DNA from 3 places in the Streptomyces sp. NPDC057280 genome. Region 3 is predicted to be linked to each of the others. Evidence: riboswitches for the same ligand, from Rfam matches in the RefSeq annotation. Region 3 holds a riboswitch; each other region holds the start of a gene.
The links. Region 3 has a riboswitch for S-adenosylmethionine ahead of ACFUO4_RS16110 (aminotransferase class V-fold PLP-dependent enzyme). Riboswitches for the same ligand answer to the same signal wherever they lie in the genome.

Region 1 (4,705 bases), on a different contig from region 3:
CGAGCGAACTGGCGGGCAGGCGGTAGAAGTTGGCCAGCTTGCTGGAAAAGGAACTGCGCAGGATGTCGGGGTCGGCGCGGGTCACGTTGCCCCACACCAGGTCGTAGTCGCCACCCTGGAGGGTGGTGGCGAACTGGCTGACCTGGCCCTGCTTGAGCGTCACGTCGATCCCGACGGCCTTCAGCTGCTGCTGGACGAGTTCCAGCGCGGGCTGGTTGGTGGCCGCGTTGGGGAACCAGCTGATGGCCAGGCTCAGCTTCTTGCCGCCCTTGGCGCGGATCCCGTCACCGCCCGCCTTCCAACCGGCCTCGTCCAGCAGGGACTTGGCCTTGGCCGCGTCGAAGGCGAGGTCCGTGGAGAGGTCGGCGTAGTCGGGCGTGGTGTGTGCCAGGACGCTGGTCGCCGGCTTGGTGCCGGTGGGGAAGACGGTGTCGGCGACCTGCTTGCGGTCGAGGGCGGCCAGGATCGCCTGGCGCACCTTCACGTCCTTCAGGGCGGGCCGCGAGTTGTTGATGCCCAGCCCGAACACCACGCCCGGGTTGGCCCGGCGCAGGAGCGTGACCTGGCCGCCCTGGAGCGCCGCCTCGTTGGCCTTGCCGACGCTGCTGATCGCGTCCACCTGACCGGACTGGAGACTGCCGGCCCGCACGCCCGCCTCGGGCACCACCTTGAACACGAGCTTGTCCAGGTAGGCCTCACCCTTCTTGGACCACAGCGAGGAGCCCCAGTCGTAACCGGCGCGCTTGGCCAGGGTGATCGACTGGTTCTGCACGTACTGCTTCAGCACGAACGGCCCCGACCCGACCACGCCGTCACTGCACTTCTGCTGCGGGGTCTTCTTCACGCTCGCCGACGACTCGATGCCCAGCGAGTGGGTCGAAGTCGCCTGGAGGAACTGGGCGTTGGGCTCCTTGAAGGACACCTTGACGGTGAGCGGGTCCACCGCCGTGGTGCTCTTGACGCTGCTCAGATAGCCCTGGGCGAGGACGCCGAGGGCGCCGAGCTTCGGCACCGCGTCGAAGTTGTCCTTGACGACCTGCGCGGTCAGCTTGGAGCCGTCGCTGAAGGTGACCCCCGAGCGCAGATGGAACGTGAACTCCGTGGCGTCGGAGTTGATGTCCCAGCTCTTGGCCAGCCAGGGCACGATCTTGCCGGTCTCGGGGTCCTGGTCGGTGAGGGAGTCCACGGTCTGGCGTACCGAGTAGATGCTCTCGTTGCTGCCGACCTGCTGCGGGTCCACGCAGCCGGCATCCGAACCGACCGCGAACGTCAGCGTGCCGCCGGACTTCGGCTTGCCGCTGTCGTTGCCGGATCCGCCCCCGTCGGAGCCGGATCCGCAGGCGGTCAGCAGCACGCCGGCGGTGAGAAGGGCGGTCAGCGACGCCCATCGGGAGGTTCTGAAATCCGGAAGTGCAGTCACGGGGTGGTTCTCCTCATGTGTGTCACCAGGCACGGGGTGCCGTACGCGGCACGGGCGTGCATGGGAGTGCGGCCCCGGCCGACGTGGTGCCGGTGACGGGGGAGCGCTGTGCAAGCAAAGACCAACTGGGAAAAGGAGATCCGGCAGAAGTGCGGATCAGACGGAGAGGAGCGCGGCGACGACCGGTGCCGGACGTCGACCGGCGGACGGAATGTCCGTCAGAGCGTCACGCCTGACACAGGCAGCTGGTCGAACGCTTCAGATCGATGTGCCGACGGCGCGAGAGCCGGGAGAACACCACAGCGACGGCGAAGGAGGCACTGCGGTCATCGCTGTGACGACGCATGCCGGTCCTCCCCATCCCGGCCCCGCTCAAGGGGCCACGCGCTTGCGGGGATCGCCGGTGATCCCGCCGGGCTTTCACCTGGAGCACCCCACCGCGCGGGAGGGTTGCCGGTCAGCGAGCCAGGGCTTGACGCTGACACTCAATGCCGTTCGTGATCGTACGGAGCGGACTTGTCGAACGTCAATGCCGCAACAGGACGACCCGTTCCTGTACGAGCTTCACACGGTGGCCGCAGGGTGTCCGTGGATCTGGGCACGGCGGCGAGGCGAGCGGCATCGGGTGAGCGATGCCCAGTGGGGTCCGACCGGGTCGGTGCCCAGGCCGTGCGCCGGATGCGAACTCGCGCCGTTTTCACCGCCGTTGTGCCGCGCAGGATCGAGAGGGCGCGGCGTTCGGTCGCCGCGAACTGGGGTGCGGTGAAGTCCGCCGCGCCGCGCGGGCGGGGGAGCGGAACTTCGACGCGGTCCACGACCGTGGCGGGGCGCGGGGACAGCACATGGACGGTGTCCGCGAGCAGGACCGCCTCGTGGAGGTCGCGGGTGGCCACGACGTTCCAGCGGTGGCGTTGCCACATCTCGGTCGGCCGCAGCTGCCGGTGGCTCGGCGACCCGGCGCTCCTCCACCGGTCTTCGTCCACCCGAGTCTGGATACGGCCGTCGCACCGCTGCCCGAGTTCGCCGACCCGGACGGCTCCGACTTCGAACCCGTCGGTGGGGGAACGGGCCGGCGGTAACGTCGAGGAGTACCTGCGCGTGTTCGGCCGCCCCGAGCAACTCGCGTTCTGGCGCGAGAACCGCCCGTACGTCGCCGACGTCACCGCGTTCGCCGGCCGGAGGAGAGCCGCTCATGACCACGTTCCCCACCGCACAGGGCGTGCGGACCACCCCGGAAGGCCTCCTGTGGGAACCCAGCGAGCGCTGGGTACGCGGCCGCAAGGGCGAGGTCACGGTCGTCGACAGCCGCCACCCCGTCCTGGTCTGGGAACCGGGTGTCCCCGTCCCGCTGTACGCCTTCCCGCGCGCGGAGGTCCGCGAGGACCTGCTCCGCCCCGCGAAGAATCCCCCGATGGGAACCCACACCGGCTCGCAGATCTTCTACGACCTCGGCGTCGACGGCGACCTGCTGGAGAACGCGGCCTGGACCTTCCCGGCCGCCGACCTCGCCGATCACATCGCCTTCGAATGGTTCCGGCGCGTGGGCCGGGGCCTCGACCACTGGTACGAGGAGGAGGAAGAGATCTTCATCCACCCCCGCGACCCGCACAAACGCGTCGACGCCATCGCGAGCAGTCGCCACGTCGTGGTCGAGATCGACGGCACGGTCGTCGCGGACACCCACCGCCCCGTGCTGCTGTTCGAGACCGGCCTGCCCACGCGCTACTACATCCCGCGCGAGGACGTCCGCCTCGACCTGCTGACCCCCACCGACCACCACACCGGCTGCCCCTACAAGGGGACCGCCGAGTACTGGTCATGGCAGGGCGGGACCGACATCCCCTCGAACCTCGTCTGGAGCTACCCGGAACCCCTGCCGGCGGTCGGCGCCATCCAGGGACTGCTCGCCTTCTACAACGAGGCGGTCGCCATCACCGTCGACGACGAACTCCTCGAGCGCCCGGTCACCCACTTCAGCAACACGCTCGCAAAGTGAGCACGGGCGAGGCCAAGCCGTCGGAGCGCTGAACAGGGGCGCCGCACGTCGACCGATCCTGGACCCGCAAGCCGCCGAACGAGCCAGGCACCGCGCCCCGGGCGACGACGACCACGGCGTGCCGATCGCGCCTGACACCCGCGCCTCCACGTCGGAACACAGTGCGTCGCTTTTCAGCCATGCCTCCCTGACGTCCCTGTACGGAAAGGTACTTCCCTACCCAGGCATGCACCTGACATCTTGCTCCCACCACTGGTTTCGTACGGCCCGGTCAGTGCCACCAGCACGGCCGGGCCGTCTACGGAGGACGCATTGATACCCCACAGATCCAGCCGACCGAGACGCACGCTGGTGCTGGCGGCCACCCTCGGCGCCGCCCTCGCGCTCGGTGCCCCGGGCGCCCTCGCGGGCACGCTTCCGGTCGTCCCCTCCGCCGCCCCGGCCGCCAAGGCGCCCGCGCCGGCCGCGAAGTCCCACGCTTCGGCCGCCACGTCGGCTTCGCAGAGTGCGGCCTGGGTGGCCGGCACGCGCGCCTACCTCGTGATCACCGCGCCCGGTGACACTTCGGCGGTCCGCTCGGCGATCACGGCCAACGGCGGCACCGTCTTCTCGAGCTTCGACGCCATCGGTGTGATCGTCGCCCACTCGGCGTCCGGCACCTTCGCCGCCACCATGCGCGGCGTCACCGGTGTGCAGCAGGTCGGCGCCACACGTACCTCGGACGTCCCGGCCGACGCCTACAACCCGGCGCTCCCGGCCAACCCGGCCCAGTCCTCGACGCCGGCCGGAGAGCCGGTCCGGGCCGACATGAGCCAGATCAAGGCCGACCAGGCCTGGGCCGTGAACCCGGGCTCCGCCTCCGTCAAGGTAGGCATCCTGGACACCGGTGTGGACGACCAGCACCAGGACCTGGCGCCCAACTTCGACGCGGCCGACTCGGTCTCCTGCGCCTACGGCAAGCCCGACACCCGTACCGGCGCGTGGCGGGACGTCGACACGCACGGCACCCACGTGGCGGGCACCGTCGCCGCGGCCAAGAACGGCAAGGGCGTTGTCGGTGTGGCCCCCGGGGTGAAGATCGCGGCGGTGCGTGTCGCCGAGCCGGGCAACTCCTTCTTCTTCGCCGAGAACACCATCTGCGGCTTCGTCTGGGCCGGTGACCACGGCTTCAAGGTCACCAACAACAGCTATTACACGGACCCGTGGCAGTTCAACTGCCCGGACAACATCGACCAGGCCGCCATCATCGAGGGCGTCACGCGCGCCCAGGAGTACGCCGAGAGCAAGGG
Region 2 (4,705 bases), on a different contig from region 3:
TGGCCTTCTTCCAGGGTGCGGTACCCGTCCATCTGGATCGCGCTGTAGTGGACGAAAACATCCGCACCACCGTCGACCGCGATGAAGCCGTACCCCTTCTCCGCGTTGAACCACTTGACGGTGCCCTGAGCCATGCCTAACTCCCCTATTACTGGCCCTTGCACAGATCCACACTTCGCGGATCCGGGTCAGACCTCACCCCCCACGGATTGGGGGCGTGCGCCGGAACGCGTCGACCGCGGCTGAATGTATCTGTCCAACTGCCGTCTGCAACAGGTCAATCGGACGAGAATTCTGGACGCGCGAGGTCCGGAATGTAGTGAGAATTCACCCGGATTCAGGGCAAGTCGGGCCCCGCAAAAGGCACAAAACTCGCAAAAGAGCCACGCACTTTGGCTACTTCTCGTCGCAAGTGGAGCAGGTACTCATATGCGTATGGCATGCGGAGCACAGCAGGTTCCCCAACTGTACCGCGCTCAACCATAGAGAATTGCCCCCTCCGCTTCTCGTGCGGAGAGGGCAATTTAGGTGAACTCTCAATAATGGGCGTTACCGAAGGTAATGTTCGGTCATTCGGTCAGCCGCCGGCGACGGCCGGGATGATCGAGACGCCCGCGCCGTCCGGGGTCGCGGTTTCCAGGCCCTGCTCGAAGCGGACGTCGTCGTCGTTGACGTACACGTTGACGAAGCGGCGCAGCTTGCCCTGGTCGTCGAGGACACGGGCGGCGATGCCCGTGTGGTTCTTCTCCAGGTCGGCGATCACGTCGGCGAGGGTGGCCCCCTCGGCAGCGACCTCGGCCTGCCCGCCGGTGTAGGTGCGCAGGATGGTGGGGATGCGGACGGTCACGCTCATGCGAGGCCAGCCTCTCGGAAGGAGTCCAGGTTGGGGCGGATGGTGGCGGTGAGGCCGGTGCCGGCCACCGCGTCGAGGGTCTTGAGGCCGTCGCCGGTGTTCAGCACGACGGTGGTGAGGGTCGGGTCCAGTACGCCGTTCTCGATCAGCTTGCGGGTGACACCGACCGTCACGCCACCGGCCGTCTCCGCGAAGATGCCCTCCGTGCGGGCCAGCAGCTTGATCGCGTCGACGATCTGCTCGTCGTCGACGTCCTCCACGGCACCGCCCGTGCGGCGCGCGATGTCGAGGACGTAGGGGCCGTCGGCCGGGTTGCCGATGGCGAGGGACTTGGCGATGGTGTCCGGCTTCTGGGGGCGGACGACGTCGTGGCCCGCCTTGTAGGCGGCGGACACCGGCGAGCACCCCTCCGCCTGGGCGCCGAAGATCTTGTACGGCTTGTCCTCGACGAGCCCGAGCTTGATCAGCTCCTGCAGCCCCTTGTCGATCTTCGTCAGCTGGGAGCCGGAGGCGATGGGCACCACGAGCTGGTCGGGGAGCTGCCAGCCGAGCTGCTCGCAGATCTCGTACGCCAGGGTCTTGGACCCCTCCGCGTAGTACGGCCGCAGGTTGACGTTGACGAAGCCCCAGCCCTCGCCGGCCGGGTCGCCGATCAGCTCGGAGCAGAAGCGGTTCACGTCGTCGTAGTTGCCCTCGATGCCGACGAGCTCACCGCCGTATACAGCGGCCATGACGACCTTGCCCTGCTCCAGGTCGTGCGGGATGAACACGCAGGAGCGGAACCCGGCGCGGGCGGCGGCTGCGCCGACGGCACCCGCGAGGTTGCCGGTGGAGGAGCAGGAGAGGGTGGTGAAGCCGAAGACGCGGGCGGCCTCGATGGCCTGGGCGACGACCCGGTCCTTGAAGGAGTGCGTCGGGTTGCCGGAGTCGTCCTTCACGAAGAGCTTGCCGGCCTCGACACCGAGCTCGCGGGCCAGGTTGTCGGCCTGGACGAGCTTGGTCCAGCCGGGGTTGATGTTGGGCTTGCCGGCCACGTCCGCGGGGACGGGCAGCAGCGGTGCGTAGCGCCAGATGTTCGCGGGTCCCGCCTCGATCTGCTTGCGGAGCTCCTCGGCGTCGTAGGCGGAGAAGTCGTAGGCGATCTCGAGCGGGCCGAAACACTCCTCGCACGCGAAGACCGGGCCGAGCGGCACGCGGTGGCCGCATTCACGGCAGCTGAGCGCCGCGGCGGGACCGAGGTCTACGGTGGTGGAGGCGGAATCCGTGGTGCTTGCAACAGTCTGCGCAGCCATGAGAGGCGAGGCCCTTTCTCCTCATCTTCCTCACGACGCATCTCGCCGTGAGACGGATTTGGCACCTTCCCTAGCCGGGAGCCTCGCGATGCGATCGATGCTGATCGCTACGAGACCGGCTGGAGGGTTGCCGGGGCTTCATCGGGCCGTATCCCTCTGCCCCTCTGGATGAGCGGTATGAAGTTGTGAACGTCGGACGATCCAGGACATGCGATGGTCATCCGCGTTGTTCAAGACTGTAACCGACGACCAGGACAGTTGAGATAGTCGTCCGAACCGCGAGATGGATCACAGCCGGGTCCAGACTCGCCGAGAGAACGCAGAGGAGCCGCGCACTGTGCTGAACGAAGTCGAGCGCTGGCTGACCACCCGCTCCTGGTCCGTGACCGATCGCCCGCTCCACCAGCTCCTGGCCGCCAAGCAACGCACGAAACAGACGGTCAGCGTCGTGCTGCCCGCGCTCAACGAGGAGGAGACGGTCGGCGACATCGTCGCGATCATCCGTCACGACCTCATGCAGCAGGTCCCGCTCGTCGACGAGATCGTCGTCGTCGACTCCGGGTCGACCGACCGGACGTCGCAGGTGGCGGCCGCGGCCGGGGCCACGGTGGTGCACCGCGACGAGATCCTGCCCCGCATCCCCACCGTGCCCGGCAAGGGCGAGGTGCTGTGGCGGTCGCTGCTGGTGACCAGCGGCGACATCGTCTGCTTCATCGACGCCGACCTGAAGGAGTTCTCCTCCGACTTCGTCGCGGGGATCGTCGGCCCGCTGCTCACCGAGCCCGGCGTCGACCTGGTCAAGGCCATGTACGACCGTCCGCTGGGCGGCGCGGCCGGGCAGGGCGGCCGGGTGACCGAACTGATGGCCCGCCCGCTGCTCAACATGCACTGGCCGCAGCTGGCGGGCTTCGTGCAACCCCTGGGCGGCGAGTACGCGGCCCGGCGCAGCCTGCTGGAACAGCTCCCCTTCCCCGTCGGCTACGGCATCGAGCTCGGCATGCTGGTCGACGCCCTGCACCTGGTCGGCCTCGACGCGCTCGCCCAGGTCGACGTGGGCGTCCGCAAGCACCGCCACCAGGACGGCCAGGCGCTCGGCCGGATGTCCGCCGCGATCTACCGCACGGCCCAGCTCCGCCTGGCCCGCGGCCACCTGATCCGCCCCGCCCTCACCCAGTTCGAGCGCGGTGCGAGCGGCTTCGAACCGCGCACCTACTCCGTGGACACCGAGGAACGCCCGCCGATGGTGGAGATCGCCGAGTACGCGGAACGGAAGGTGGCCTGAGTCCTCCGGGCCACCAGGCCACCGCCAGGCCCCGGGGAACCGGACGAACGTTTGAGCAATCCGTGCCCGGGCTAGGTTGATCCGTATGGCTCGTATCGCTTCAACGTTCGGTTCTGCGCGGGTACTGGTGGCCTCCAACCGGGGACCGGTCTCGTACGAGGTCCAGGCGGACGGCACGCTGGCCGCCCGGCGCGGTGGCGGTGGGCTGGTCTCGGGGCTGTCGGCGATCGGGGCGGACGCGGACGCGCTGTGGGTGTGCTCGGCGCTCGGCGACGGCGACCGCGAGGCAGTGCGGCGCGGGGTGGGCGAGGCCGGGGTACGGATGCTCGACATCCCGGCCGACGTGCACGCGGACGCGTACAACGGCATCGCCAACTCGGTCCTGTGGTTCGTCCACCACATGCTGTACCAGACCCCGCTGGAGCCGGTCTTCGACGCGGAGTTCCGGCGCCAGTGGGCGTCGTACGAGACGTACAACCGCGCCTTCGCCGAGGCGCTCGCGCAGGAGGCGGCGCAGGGCGCGGCGGTCGTCGTGCAGGACTACCACCTCACCCTGGTGCCGGGCATGCTCCGCGCGCTCCGCCCCGACCTGCGGATCGGCCACTTCTCGCACACCCCGTGGGCGCCGCCGGAGTACTTCCGGATGCTGCCGGACGACGTGGCCGAGCAGGTGCTGCGGGGCATGCTGGGCGCCGACCGGCTGGGGTTCCTGACCCGGCGCTGGGCGTCGGCGTTCGAAGCGTGCGCGGCGGAGATCACCGGCGGGCTCGGCGACACCCGGGTCGGGGTGCACGGGCTCGGCGCGGACGCGGACTTCCTCCGCAAGCGGTCGCACGAGGCGGACGTCGACGAACGGATGGCGGCGCTGCGGGCCGAGATCGGCGAGGGGCGCCGGACGATCGTCCGGGTCGACCGGACCGAGCTGTCGAAGAACATCGTGCGGGGGCTGCGCGCGTACGAGCATCTGCTCGAGACCCGGCCCGAATGGCGCGAGCGGGTCGTGCACGTGGCGTTCGCCTACCCGTCCCGGCAGGACCTGGCCGTCTACCGGGACTACACGGCCGAGGTGCAGCGACTGGCGGACGAGATCAACTCGACGTACGGCACGCCGGGCTGGACGCCGGTGGTGCTGCACGTCAAGGACGACTTCGCCCGCTCCCTCGCCGCGTACCGGCTCGCCGACGTGGCACTCGTCAACCCCATCCGGGACGGCATGAACCTCGTCGCGAAGGAGGTGCCGGTCGTCTCCGACGAGGGGTGCACGCTGGTGTTGTCGCG
Region 3 (4,705 bases):
AGATCACCGGCCTCGTCCAGGCGATGTACGAGCACGCCAACGTGATCGAGGTGTCCGGGCGGACCGTCGACATCGTCGGCACCGGTGGCGACGGCGCCAAGACGGTGAACATCTCCACGATGTCCTCCCTCGTGGTGGCCGGCACCGGAGCGAAGGTCGTCAAGCACGGCAACCGCGCGGCCTCGTCGGCGTCGGGTTCCTCGGACGTGCTGGAGAAGCTGGGCGTCAACCTCGACCTCACCCCGAAGCGGGTGGCCGAGGTCGCCGAGGAGGCCGGCATCACCTTCTGCTTCGCCATCAAGTTCCACCCGGCGCTGCGTCACGCGGGCGCCGCCCGCGGCCAGTTGGGCATCCGCACGGTGTTCAACGCCCTCGGCCCGCTGACCAACCCGGCGAAGGTCAAGGCGCAGGCGGTGGGTGTCGCCGATCCGCTGATGGCGCCGATCGTCGCCGGGGTGTTCGCCGAGCGCGGCAACTCCTCCCTGGTGTTCCGCGGCGACGACGGCCTCGACGAGCTGACGACCACGGCCACCTCCCGGGTGTGGATCGTCCGCGACGGCAAGGTCACCGAGGAGGCCTTCGACCCGCGTGACGTCGGCATCGAGCTGGTGCCGGTGGAGGCGCTGCGCGGCGGTGACCCGGCGTTCAACGCGGAGGTCGCGCGCCGGCTGCTCGACGGTGAGACGGGTCCCGTCCGGGACGCGGTCCTGCTGAACTCGGCGGCCGCTCTGGTGGCCCTGGAGCCGGGCTCGGGGACGCTGGCGGAGCAGCTGCGGGCCGGCATGGACCAGGCCGCCGAGTCGATCGACTCGGGCGCCGCCAAGCAGACCCTCGACCGCTGGGTGGCGGCCAGCAACCGGTAGTCGTGTGGTGCGTCGTCCCGCGATCCGGACACGGGTTGCGGGCCGACGATCACATCGCGTACGTTCCTGTACCAGGTCATGAGTGACAGTCATGAGGCCCCGGCCGACTGTCCGGCAACCCTCCGTCCGTGGCGGGGTGCCCCGGGTGAAGACCAGGCCGTAGGCAGCGAGGTCTACGGCAAGCGCGGGCCCCTCTCGAAACCAGGGGTCCTGGTCCTTCGAGGGAGTCTTCCGTGAGCAAGCGAATGCGATAGGGCTGCTGAGCCCCGCCTCCGCGCACCCTTCTTCTCTTCACCGCATGCCCTGCTTCGGCATGCCCTCTCACGGGAGTTCCCCATGTCCGTCTCCACCGCTGCCGCCGCCCAGACCATTTGTGCCCCCCTGCCCGTTCTCGGCCGAGATGTCACCGTCCCGCTCGTCACCGGTGGCGAGGTCACCTACGCCGCCCTCGACTACGCCGCCAGTGCGCCGGCCCTCCAGCGGGTGTGGGACGACGTGGCGGCGTACGCGCCCTACTACGGCAGCGTCCACCGTGGTGCCGGGTACCTCTCGCAGCTGTCGACCGACCTGTTCGAGAACGCCCGCAGGACCGTCGCCGAGTTCCTGGGCTGCCGCGAGGGCGACCAGGTCGTCTTCACCCGGTCCACCACCGACTCCCTCAACCTGCTCGCCGCCGCGCTGCCCGCCGACTGCCAGGTCTTCGTCTTCGAGACCGAGCACCACGCCTCCCTGCTGCCCTGGCGCGGCGCCCGCGTCACCTACCTCAACGCGCCCCGCACCCACCAGCAGGCCGTGGAGACCCTGGAGAAGGCCCTCGCCGACCGCGACCCGTACGGCCCCGCCCTGGTCTGCGTGACCGGCGCCTCCAACGTCACCGGCGAGCTGTGGCCGGTGCGCGAACTGGCCGCCGCCGCCCATGCGCACGGCGCCCGGATCGTCCTCGACGCCGCCCAGCTCGCCCCGCACCACGCGGTGTCCGTCGCCGACCTCGACGTCGACTGGGTCGCCTTCTCCGGCCACAAGCTGTACGCCCCCTTCGGCTCCGGCGTCCTCGCCGGCCGCGCCGACTGGCTGACCGCCGCCGAGCCCTACCTCGCGGGCGGCGGCGCCAGCCGCAAGGTCACCCGGCGCGAGGACGGCGGCGTGGACGTGGAGTGGCACGAGAGCGCGGCCCGCCACGAGGCCGGCTCCCCGAACGTCATCGGCGCCTACTCCATCGCCTCGGCCTGCAAGGCGCTGACCGAGGCCGGCTTCGACACCCTGGTCGCCCGCGAGCAGCACCTGATCGAGAAGGTGCGGGAGGGCCTGGCGGACGTCCCCGAGGTCCGCGTCCTCTCCCTCTTCGGCGACGACGCCCCCCGTGTCGGTGTGATCTCCTTCGTCGTCGAGGGCTGGAACAGCTCCCACTTCGCCGCCGCGCTCTCCGCCGAGTACGGCATCGGCGTCCGCGACGGCCTCTTCTGCGCCCACCCCCTCGTCCGCACCCTGCTCGGCAGCGACCCGCAGATCCAGGGGGAGTGCGGCGCCCCCGAGGCCGCGCCCGGCGAGAAGTCCCTCAACGCCATCCGCGTCAGCTTCGGCGCGGGCACGCCGGACGAGCACGTGGAGCGGTTCGTGAACGCGGTGCGCGAACTGGTCAGTAACGGTGCGAAGTGGCAGTATCGGACCGAGGAGGGGCGCTGCGTCCCGGCTGTTTGATGACCGTGTGGATCTCCAGCTGGCGTGGGCTGCCGACGATCATCCGCAATGAGACCGTGTCAAGTCGGCGTAGCCGTCAGTGCCAGTCCTCGGTTCCTCTATCCAGCCACTTGCCACTATGCAGTGGCCGGCGGTTTGGGTGACTGAGACCGGCCCTGCGTAGGTTCCATACGTCCCGTTATCAACGTCGGACTTGTCTGTGGAGCAGAGCGGAACAGTACTACTGTCACGGCAGCGCCCCACAGCCGCCTCCATGTTCGACTTACCGCTGAATCCCGGCGACCTATAGGTGACGGCGCAGTTTGTGCCGCCGTTCGCGCTGCTGTAATAGACGAGAAGAGTGCCGTACCGGAACCCGCTGTCATTGGTCACGACGGGGATGCTTTCGATTAGGCTGCCAGGGCATCCGAAGTCCCCAGCTTGCGCCGGGGGTGCCAGCACGAGTCCTCCGGCGACCAGGCATGAAACAGCGGCTGCTCGACTTGCGTACTTCCAGACCGTGCGCACAGCTCCTCCTCGGGAACAACAACAGGTGTTCGAAGGGTAGTGCGTCACTCCACTGCAGTGAAGATCTTGAGTCGTCTTCGTCAAGAGGTTGATCCAGGTCAGGAATCCAGCCCGATCGCGAACGCCGCCTCAAGATCGTGCTGGGAGTATGTGCGGAATGCGACGTGGGTATCGGTCGCCTCGACGCCCTGGATCTTGCTGATGCTGCCGGGGATGACTTCCGCGAGGTCGTCGTGCCGTCGGACACGGACCATCGCGATTAGATCGTAGGTGCCGGTGACGGAGAAGACCTCACTCACACTGTCCAGCGAGGCGATCTCCTCGGCGATCTCGGGGATCCGGTCCACACTGGTCTTGATCAGGACGATTGCTGTGATCACGGCTGGTTCTGCTTCCTTGTCCTCGAGCATTGGCGCTCGGATCGGATGGTTCGCTCTCCGCCCGAAAGGCTGGAGTCCTGGACCGGCAGTCTGGTCCGTCGGCGATCGGCCCGTTCCTGGATGATCTGCTTCACCCGCGCATGCGAGGTGTGCAGGGTGATGTCGGGGTCACCGTCTCGTTCCAGGACGTTGATCGCTGCCGCGTGGTCTGCCTGCCACACTGCCCCGCACTGAGTGCAGTGAAGTCGGTCCCCTTTGCGCGTGCCGAGGATCCGGCAGCAGGGGGCGACTTGTGAAGTGTAGGCCGCGTTGACCAGCGTCAGCGCAGAACCTCTGCGCTCCGACACGCTGTTGAGTGCCTCAGCTGTGACGCCTTTGGTCCACATCGCGAGGCGGCGGTTGGTGTCCTTGCCGAGCTTCTTCCGCGGTGGGAAGCTGCGGGTCAGGTCCTCGGCGACGATCTGCTGCGCTTTGTCCAGGACCTGATGTACCGCAGTGAAGGTGACCGACCGGACACGGGCTTCGAACGAGCGGCGGCGGTGGCTGCGTTTGGCCGTGCCTAGGTTATTGGCTTCGATCCGTTCAGCTTTCGCTGTATCTCCCGACTTGCGGGCTTTCTCTGCGATGAAGCGGATCTTGGCTCTGCGAGCGTTCTTGGTCTTGAGGAAGTCCGACTCGGCTCTGAGCAGCCCGCCGAGGGCGGTCCCGTAGTGGCTGCCTTCGGAGTCGGTGAGGACTTCTGTGTACCCCTTGTCCAGCCCCGTCTTTGCTGTGCCGCACGGTCGCTGTGAGGACCGTAGTGTGCAGTCGTCGATGGTGTAGTGCACCTCGACCCGGTTGTTTCGCAGGATGAGCCGCAAGGTGCCAGTGGGGGCAACCCTGGTGTTCAGAGGGATCCTCACTGCGCTGCGACGCTCCAGCCCAGGCACCGAGAGCCAGATGTCGCCGTCCTCTACGAGGGCGTACGTGCGGTAGTCGTCGGAACGAACCACAATTTGGTTCATTGTGTGGTTCTGGCCGCGTCGCCAGTGGTGGCGCATCTGCCGGGCCAGGTACGGGTCGTTGGCCCACTGGTCGCGTTTCAATGCTGTGAAAAGGCGCTTCCGCTCCGTCTGGTCGGCGGTGTGGCGCCGGATAGCTTGCCGAACCTTGACTTTTGCTGCCTCGCGGGTCGCCCTGATGCTGACGACTGCGTCCCGCACGGTCTCCTTCCACGAGTTAGCCAGTACGCCGAAGGTGTCACTGGTGCCGTCCTTC

Region 1: it holds a riboswitch for S-adenosylmethionine, as region 3 does, so the genes downstream of both, ACFUO4_RS02010 (putative leader peptide) here and ACFUO4_RS16110 (aminotransferase class V-fold PLP-dependent enzyme) in region 3, are expected to answer to the same signal.
Region 2: it holds a riboswitch for S-adenosylmethionine, as region 3 does, so the genes downstream of both, thrC (threonine synthase) here and ACFUO4_RS16110 (aminotransferase class V-fold PLP-dependent enzyme) in region 3, are expected to answer to the same signal.

The regions. Positions count from the first base shown of each region.
Region 1 is NZ_JBHUYR010000001.1:463,067-467,771, reverse strand. It holds gene ACFUO4_RS02015 (ABC transporter substrate-binding protein) at 1-1,420, opposite strand, end outside; gene ACFUO4_RS02010 (putative leader peptide) at 1,647-1,766, opposite strand; SAM riboswitch class IV at 1,800-1,913, opposite strand; gene ACFUO4_RS02005 (hypothetical protein) at 2,263-2,499, shown strand; gene ACFUO4_RS02000 (DUF427 domain-containing protein) at 2,613-3,416, shown strand; gene ACFUO4_RS01995 (S8 family serine peptidase) at 3,768-4,705, shown strand, end outside.
Region 2 is NZ_JBHUYR010000005.1:60,778-65,482, reverse strand. It holds gene ACFUO4_RS27820 (cold-shock protein) at 1-134, opposite strand, end outside; gene ACFUO4_RS27815 (ubiquitin-like small modifier protein 1) at 578-853, opposite strand; gene thrC (threonine synthase) at 850-2,145, opposite strand; SAM riboswitch class I at 2,164-2,320, opposite strand; gene ACFUO4_RS27805 (glucosyl-3-phosphoglycerate synthase) at 2,483-3,427, shown strand; gene ACFUO4_RS27800 (trehalose-6-phosphate synthase) at 3,522-4,705, shown strand, end outside.
Region 3 is NZ_JBHUYR010000002.1:1,233,509-1,238,213, forward strand. It holds gene trpD (anthranilate phosphoribosyltransferase) at 1-863, shown strand, start outside; SAM riboswitch class IV at 938-1,054, shown strand; gene ACFUO4_RS16110 (aminotransferase class V-fold PLP-dependent enzyme) at 1,200-2,561, shown strand; gene ACFUO4_RS16115 (Lrp/AsnC family transcriptional regulator) at 3,167-3,448, opposite strand; gene ACFUO4_RS16120 (zinc ribbon domain-containing protein) at 3,445-4,705, opposite strand, start outside.